Regions from separate parts of the Nocardia sp. NPDC056064 genome, predicted to be linked through region 1. Evidence: riboswitches for the same ligand, from Rfam matches in the RefSeq annotation. Region 1 holds a riboswitch; the other holds the start of a gene.
What was found. Region 1 has a riboswitch for thiamine pyrophosphate ahead of ACFC06_RS04410 (TenA family protein). Riboswitches for the same ligand answer to the same signal wherever they lie in the genome.

Region 1 (3,979 bases):
CCGCGCCACGCTGTCGCAGCGGTTCCTCGACCCAGCGGTGGGTGAGCCAGGCCAGTAGCACCGACACCCCGATCACCGCGGCCCCGCCGACGAGACCGGCGCGCGGATGTCCCCGCTCGGCGAGGAAGAAGATCAGGATCGGCCAGTGCCACAGGTACAGCGGGTAGGCGATGTCGCCGAGCCATCGCATGGCGGGGTGGGCCAGCAGCTGATTGACCGCGGGCCAGTCCCGCACCGGCAGTCCCGACGCGGACAGGATGACCGCCACCGCCGCGCCCACCGGCAGCAACGCGGCCGGACCGGGGAACCGGTTCGCGGCGTCGAGCACGATCCACCCGCACAGCACCACACCGGCGACACCGAGGAACGCCGCGAGCGACCGCACGAACCGCGACCGCGGCAGCGACGGCGCCAGCACCGCGAGCGCGGCCCCCGCCAGCAGTTCCCAGCCGCGGGCGGCGGTGTCGTAGTAGTTCCAGCCCTGCCTGGTCGTCATGCCGTGGGCCGCGAACACGAACGAGCACAGCGCGCCCGCGACCACCACCGCGCCGACGACGAGCCGGACCCGATGCGGCCGCGACAGCCGCGCGCACACCCAGCCGACGGCCCCGATCACGAGCAGTATCGCCAGATAGAACTGCCCCTGCACCGCCATCGACCACAGGTGTTGCAGCGGGCTCACCGACGGATCGGCGGCCAGGTAGTCCGACCAGGTCAGCGCGAGCTGCCAGTTCTGGTAGTAGAACAGCGAGGCCAGCACCTGCGCCGCCACCGTGGACCACTGCGTGTACGGCAGCACCAGCACGGTGGCGACGACGACCGCGGCCAGCACGACCGCCATGGCCGGGACGAGCCTGCGCAGCGTGCGCCGCAGCACCCCGGTCGCCCAACCCGGTTCCGGGGACTGCGCCCGGCGCAACACCATGCCGGTGAAGAAGAAGCCCGACAGCACGAGGAAGACGTCGACCCCGCCGGACACGCGCCCGAACCACACGTGGAAGACCACGACCAACGCGATCGCCAGACCCCGCAGACCGTCCAGATCGAATCGGTACGCCGAGCGCTCGGCGCCGTCCGCCGACGGACTGTGCGTCCGCGCCGGGCGGGGTACCGATTCGATCTCCGGGGGTCTGGCCATGACGAATCTCCTATCACGCCGCGCCGGCCCGGGCCATTCCTCCTGGCACCGAATGTGATCTGGCACGCACTGCCATTCCCGCGGGCCCGGCCGCGGTGACCGGCCGCCGAACGGCATTCCCCGCTTGTCGGCGGTCGCTGCTAGGGTCGGTCGAGTTCTGACACGGGGTGCTTTGCGACCGCAAGGCTGAGAACAGACCCGGGAACCTGTTCAGGTAATGCTGACGAAGGGATGTCACGGTGTTGCGCGCCCACACCACCACCACACAGAGATTCACCGACGAGCTCTGGGAGCAGACGACAGCGCTGCGCACCGCGATCGACGATCTGGAATTCCTGCGCCGTCTCGGTGACGGCACCCTGCCGCTCGACGCCTTCCGCGTCTACATCGAGCAGGATTCGCTGTACCTCACCGGCTACGCCAAGGCGCTGGCCCTGCTGGCGGCCAAGTCGCCCGATCCGCAGACCGCGGCCTTCTGGGCGAACTCCTCGGCGACCGCGGCCACCGTCGAATCGGCCATGCACGACCAGCTGCTCACCGGCGGCGTGCTGCCGCCGCGCGAGGGCGAACCGGAGCACACGCCGACCTGCCTGGCCTATGTCTCCTTCCTGATCGCCACCGCCGCGACCGACTCCTACGCCGTCGCCGCCGCGGCGGCCCTGCCCTGCTTCTGGATCTACGCCGAGGTGGGCCGGGAGCTGGCCGCGAGCGCCGCGCAGGTGATCGCCGCCGATCCCGCGCATCCGTACGCGCAGTGGGTCACCACCTACGGCGCCGAGGAGTTCCAGCAGTCCGCGGCCACCGCCCGCGCGCTGGTGGACGCGGCGGCCGAGTCGGCCGGTCCGCGCGAGCGGGCGGCGATGGCCACGGCCTTCACCCTCGCGGTGCGCTACGAACTGCTGTTCTGGGACACCGCCCTGCACCCGCAGCCCTGGCCCGCCGGATGAGCGCCCGTCTGCGCCGCGCGCTCGCGGCCGTGCTCGCCTCCGTCGCCGTCGTCTCGGTGCTCACCGCCTGCGGATCGGGCGGCGGGTCCGGCGACACCATCCGCTTCGCGTTGGACTGGACACCGAACACCAACCACACCGGCCTCTATGTGGCCTTGCAGCGCGGCTATTTCGCCGACGCGGGCCTGGACGTGGAGGTACTGCCGTACAACAACACCGCCGTCGACACCGTGATCGACGCCGGGAACGCGGAGTTCGGCATCAGCACCCACAATTCGTCGACCTTCGCGCGCGCCTCGGGCGCGCAGGTCCGTTCGGTGCTCGCGCCGCTGCAGCACTGGGCCACCGGAATCGGCGTGCGCGCCGACCGCGCCGACCTGACGAGCCCGAAGGATCTCGACGGCAAGACCTACGCCGGGTTCGGTGACCCGGGCGAGCGGGAGGCGCTGCAGCAGGTCATCCGCAATGCCGGTGGCACCGGCGATTTCACCTCGGTGACGCTGGGATCGTCGGCGTATGAGGCCGTCTACTCCGGCAAGGCCGACTTCACCGTCTCCTACCTGGCGTGGGAGGGCATCGAGGCCGAACACCACGGCACCCCGATGCGGTACTTCCGCTACACCGACTTCGGTTTCCCGGATTCCTACGCCATCGTGATCGACGCCAACGAGGGCTGGCTGGCTGAGAATCCCGAGCGCGCCGCGAAGTTCGTGCAGGCACTGCAGCGCGGCTACCAGTTCGCCGCCGACAACCCGGACCAGGCCGCCCAGGATCTCCTGGACGCCAACCCCGGCGCGTTCACCGACGAGAAACTGGTCTTCGAGAGCCAGCGCATGCTGGCCGAGCAGTTCATGAAGGACGCCGACGGCAAGGTCGGCACGCAGACCGTGCAGCAGTGGGCGGCCAATTCCGGGTTCCTCTACCGCAGCGGGCTGCTCACCGGTCCCGACGGCAGGCCGCTGACCACCGAGCCGGACTGGTCGACGTACTTCACCGATGAGTACCTCGGCACCGCCTGACCCGCACGCGAAGCCGCGGCCCCGGTCCGCGTGGGCGGGTCTGCGGTGGGCGCTGCCGTCGCTGCTCACGGTGGCGGCGCTGGTCGTGCTCTGGCAGGTCTACGTCACCAGCAGCGGGATCCGTCCGCAGGTGCTGCCCTCGCCGATGCGCGTGGCCGAGCAGGGCTGGGCCCATCGCGACGACATCGCCACGCACGCGGCCGCCACCCTGCAGGTCACCCTGCTCGGGTTCGCGGTCTCGCTGACGCTGGCCTGGGTGCTGGCGATCGTCGTGGACTTCTCGCCGTGGCTGCGGCGGGCGCTGGTGCCGTTGTTCGTGGCCTCGCAGACGGTGCCGATCATCGCGATCGCGCCGCTGATGATCATCTGGTTCGGTTTCGGGCTGCTGCCGAAGATCCTGGTGGTCTCGCTGGTCACCTTCTTCCCCATGGCCATCGGGCTGATCGAGGGGTTCGCCGCGGCCGATCGCGAGGCGGGCGCGCTGCTGCGGAGCATGGGCGCCTCGCGGGTGCAGGTGTTCCGGTATGTGCGGCTGCCCTCGGCGATCCCGCGGTTCTTCACCGCGTTGCGCATCGGGATCACCTATGCGGTGGTGGGCGCGGTGTTCGCCGAATACGTCGGCGCCAGCGTCGGTCTCGGCATCTACATGAGCCTGCAGAAGAATTCCTTCCGCACCGACCTGGTGCTGGCCGCGGTCCTGGTGACGGCGTTGCTCAGTATCGCGCTCTACCTGGCGACCTTCGCGATCGAGCGCCTCGTCGCGCCGTGGTCGCGGGCGCAGAACAGGAGCAGGCATGACTGACGCCGGAGACGACCGCATCGTCGTCGACCGTCTGACCAAGTCGTTCCCGCAGGAGGGCAGGCGTGGCGAGCGG
Region 2 (3,979 bases), 2.4 Mb from region 1:
CGAGCGCGGATCGGCGGTCCGGAACTCGGGCAGCTGGTCCGCCACCGGCCGGTCGAGTCCGATGGCGCCGTCCTCGACCAGCGTCATCACCGCCATGGCCGTGAACGCCTTCGTCAGCGAGGCGACGCGCATCGGGGTGTGGGCGGTGATCGGCGCGCCGGTGGAGTCGTGCCCGTATCCCGCCGCGTGCACGATCTGCCCGTCCCTGGTGATCACCACCGAGACTCCCGGCAGCCCGGTATCGGTCGCCGCGCGCGCCGAGAACTCATCGAACGCGCGGGCGGACAAGGTATTTCGTGTGGGTTCGGCCGCGGCGGTCGTCGGCAGGAACAGCCCGCCGACGACCCCGGCCAGGGCGACCAGCACCCCAACTCTGTTGCGCATGCACCGAAACTAGGTATCCGGCCCACCTCGGCGATGCCGCCGAACGGATCGACCGCCCCCTACGAAAGTCGATACGCGTGGGCCGGATACCGGGGGCTCAGACGACCGGCAGGTAGACCTTGTTGCCCTGGTCGGCGAACTCGGCCGACTTCTCGGCCATGCCCGCTTCGATGGCCGCCACATCGGTGAGGCCCTGCTTCTCGGCGTATTCGCGCACGTCGGCGGAGATGCGCATGGAGCAGAACTTGGGGCCGCACATGGAGCAGAAATGGGCGGTCTTGGCGGGCTCGGCGGGCAGCGTCTCGTCGTGGTATTCGCGGGCGGTGTCCGGGTCGAGCGAGAGCGCGAACTGGTCGTGCCAGCGGAATTCGAAACGGGCCTTGGACAATTCGTTGTCGCGGTCCTGGGCGTGCGGGTGGCCCTTGGCCAGGTCGGCGGCGTGGGCGGCGATCTTGTAGGTGATCACGCCGACCTTGACGTCGTCGCGGTTGGGCAGGCCCAGATGCTCCTTCGGGGTGACGTAGCAGAGCATGGCGGTGCCCGCCTGGGCGATGATCGCGGCGCCGATGGCCGAGGTGATGTGGTCGTAGGCGGGCGCGATATCGGTGGCCAGCGGGCCCAGGGTGTAGAACGGGGCCTCCTCACAGAGCTCTTCCTCGAGCCGCACGTTCTCCACGATCTTGTGCATGGGCACGTGGCCGGGGCCCTCGATCATCACCTGCACGCCATAGGATTTCGCGATCTTGGTGAGCTCGCCCAGGGTGCGCAGTTCGGCGAACTGGGCCTCGTCGTTGGCGTCGGCGATGGAGCCGGGACGCAGGCCGTCACCGAGGGAGAAGGTGACGTCGTAGCGCGCCAGGATCTCGCACAGTTCGCGGAAGTGCGTGTACAGGAACGATTCCTGGTGGTGGGCCAGACACCACGCGGCCATGATGGACCCGCCGCGCGAGACGATGCCGGTGACGCGCTTGGCCGTGAGCGGGATGTAGCGCAGCAGCACGCCCGCGTGCACGGTCATGTAGTCCACGCCCTGCTCACACTGCTCGATCACGGTGTCGCGGTACAACTCCCAGGTGAGCTTGGTGGGATCGCCGTTCACCTTCTCCAGCGCCTGGTAGATCGGCACGGTGCCGATCGGGACGGGGGAATTGCGCAGAATCCACTCGCGGGTCTCGTGGATGTTCTTGCCGGTGGACAGGTCCATGATGGTGTCGGCGCCCCAGCGCGAGGCCCACACCATCTTCTCGACTTCCTCGGCGATCGAGGACGACACCGCCGAGTTGCCGATATTGGCATTGATCTTGACCAGGAACTTCTTGCCGATGATGGTCGGCTCGAGCTCCGGGTGCCGGTGGTTGGCCGGGATCACCGCGCGACCGGCGGCGACCTCCTCGCGCACCAGTTCCGGCGCGACGCCCTCGCGGGCGGCGATGAAACGCATCTCCGGGGTGACGATGCCCTGGCGCGCCCAGTGCAGCTGGGTGGGTGGGCCGTCGACGGTGGGCCGGTCCCACTCGTCGCGCAGTTTCGGCAGACCGGCCTCGAGATCGATCACCGCCGTGTCGTCGGTGTACGGGCCGGAGGTGTCGAAGACGTCGAAGTGATCGCCGTTGGTGAGGTTGATCCGGCGCACCGGAATACGCAGGCCGTCGACCTCTTTGTAGTGCTTGACGCTGCCCTCGATCGGGCCGGTGGTGACAGACGTGGCTGTGCCCATGGTGGTTCCTCCCTACGCCGGCATTACCCGGTCAGGTTCATACGGTCGACAGCCCTGAACGCCCGAAAATGGGCTAGCCGTCCTCTCAGCCCGCTGGTGCGAGCCCCCGTGCTTGTTGGAGCGCTGGCGCGCTCGAGTTCGCGGCCCCTTATGTCCCGCCGATGGGAGGCCGTTGCTTGCTCCTTCGTCGCCTACGCAACGACCTCCCATCGGCGGGACGGCCGCGAACCGCCGCTGGCGCGGCGAGCCCCTCCTCGAGGTCGGGGCGTGCGTGGCGCTTAGCAGTGTAGGCGTGCGTTCCCGCTCGGCGCTAACGAGCGCCCACCTTTTCCAGCTGTGGTGCCGGAGCCGCGGGTTCCTCCGATTCGTCGAGCCCGAACCTGTTGTGCAGCCTGACCAGTGGCTTGGGTGCCCACCAGTTCCAGCGGCCCATCATCCGCATGAGCGCCGGGGCCAGCAGCCCCCGGATGACGGTCGCGTCGCTGATCACCGCCAGCGCGCAGCCCAGGCCGAACAGCTTCATCATCGACACCCCGGAGCTGGCCACACCCAGGAACACGATGCTCATCAGCAGCGCGGCGGCGGTGAAGATGCGGCCGGTGCGGGCCACGCCCATGGCGACGGCCTCGGTATTGCCCGCGGTGGTCTTGGGACCGGCCAGCCACTCCTCGCGGATGCGGGAGAGCAGGAACACCTCGTAGTCCATGGAGGCGCCGAAGGCGAGGCTGAACATCAGGATGGGCATGGCCAGGTTGAGGGTGCCGGTGGCGGTGAAGCCGAGCAGCCCGGCCAGGTTGCCCTCCTGGAAGATCCACACCATCGCGCCGAAGGTGGCCGCCAGCGAGAGCATGTTCAGCGCCAGCGCCTTCACCGGGAGCACCACGCTGCCGGTGAACAGGAACAGCAGGATGAGCGTGGTGATGGCGATCAGCGCGCCCGCCAGCGGCAGCTTGCCGGTGATCGCGGTGACGGAGTCCTGGTTGAGCGCGGCCGGGCCGGTCAGCAGGGCCTGCGACGGTGCCTCGACGGCGCGCAGGGCGTCGAGCTGGGCGGTGCCCGCGTCGGAGTACGGGTCGAGCCGGGTGCCCACCGAGAGATAGGCGCCCGCCTGCGGGTCCGACATCTCCGGCACGCCCGCGGCCACGCGCAGGCCGTTGCGGTACACGGCGGCGCTGCTGAGCACGGCCGGCACATCGGGCACCTTCGACAGCTCGCGGGCGTAGGCGTCCAGCTGCTCCGGGGTGCCGTGGAACTCCGGCAGCACGACGGTCGCGCTCGCGGCCATATCGGCGTCGAACTCGGTGCGCAGGATGTCACCGACCTGGCGGCTGGCCACGTCGGCGGGCAGCGCGCGGTCATCCGGATAGCCGAACTGCACACCCAGGAACGGCGAGCCGAGCAGCAGCAGGAACGCGGTGGTGGCCAGCGCGATCGGCAGCGGACGCTTCATCACCGCGACCACCAGGCGGTACCAGAAGGTCTGCCGCGGCTCCTTCTCCACGCGCGGCGGCCGCCGGAACAGCTTGCGCAGCGGGCCGCGCAGGTCACCGGCATTGATCCGGTCGCCGACCAGGATGAGCAGGGCGGGCAGCACGATCACGGCCGCCGCCGTGGCCGCCGCGACCACAGCGATGCCCGCGTAGGCGAAGGACTTGAAGAAGTACTGCGGGAACACCAGCAGTGCCGACAGCGACAGCGCCACCACCAGCGCCGAGTACACCACCGTGCGGCCCGCGGTCTGGATGGAGCGGATCACCGCCGCCGTCGGGGTGGCACCGGCGGTGAGTTCCTCGCGGTACCGGCTGACGATGAACAGGCTGTAGTCGATGGCCAGCGCCAGGCCGAGCGCGGTGGTCATGTTCAGCGCGAAGATCGACA

Region 2: it holds a riboswitch for thiamine pyrophosphate, as region 1 does, so the genes downstream of both, thiC (phosphomethylpyrimidine synthase ThiC) here and ACFC06_RS04410 (TenA family protein) in region 1, are expected to answer to the same signal.

Annotation. Positions count from the first base shown of each region.
Region 1 covers NZ_JBHJWO010000001.1:963,968-967,946, forward strand. Annotated here, with positions in the region: gene ACFC06_RS04405 (SGNH hydrolase domain-containing protein) at 1-1,138, opposite strand, end outside; TPP riboswitch at 1,292-1,387, shown strand; gene ACFC06_RS04410 (TenA family protein) at 1,378-2,085, shown strand; gene ACFC06_RS04415 (ABC transporter substrate-binding protein) at 2,082-3,104, shown strand; gene ACFC06_RS04420 (ABC transporter permease) at 3,082-3,906, shown strand; gene ACFC06_RS04425 (ABC transporter ATP-binding protein) at 3,899-3,979, shown strand, end outside.
Region 2 covers NZ_JBHJWO010000001.1:3,413,936-3,417,914, reverse strand. Annotated here, with positions in the region: gene ACFC06_RS15730 (serine hydrolase domain-containing protein) at 1-384, opposite strand, end outside; gene thiC (phosphomethylpyrimidine synthase ThiC) at 482-2,101, opposite strand; TPP riboswitch at 2,097-2,221, opposite strand; gene ACFC06_RS15720 (MMPL family transporter) at 2,412-3,979, opposite strand, start outside.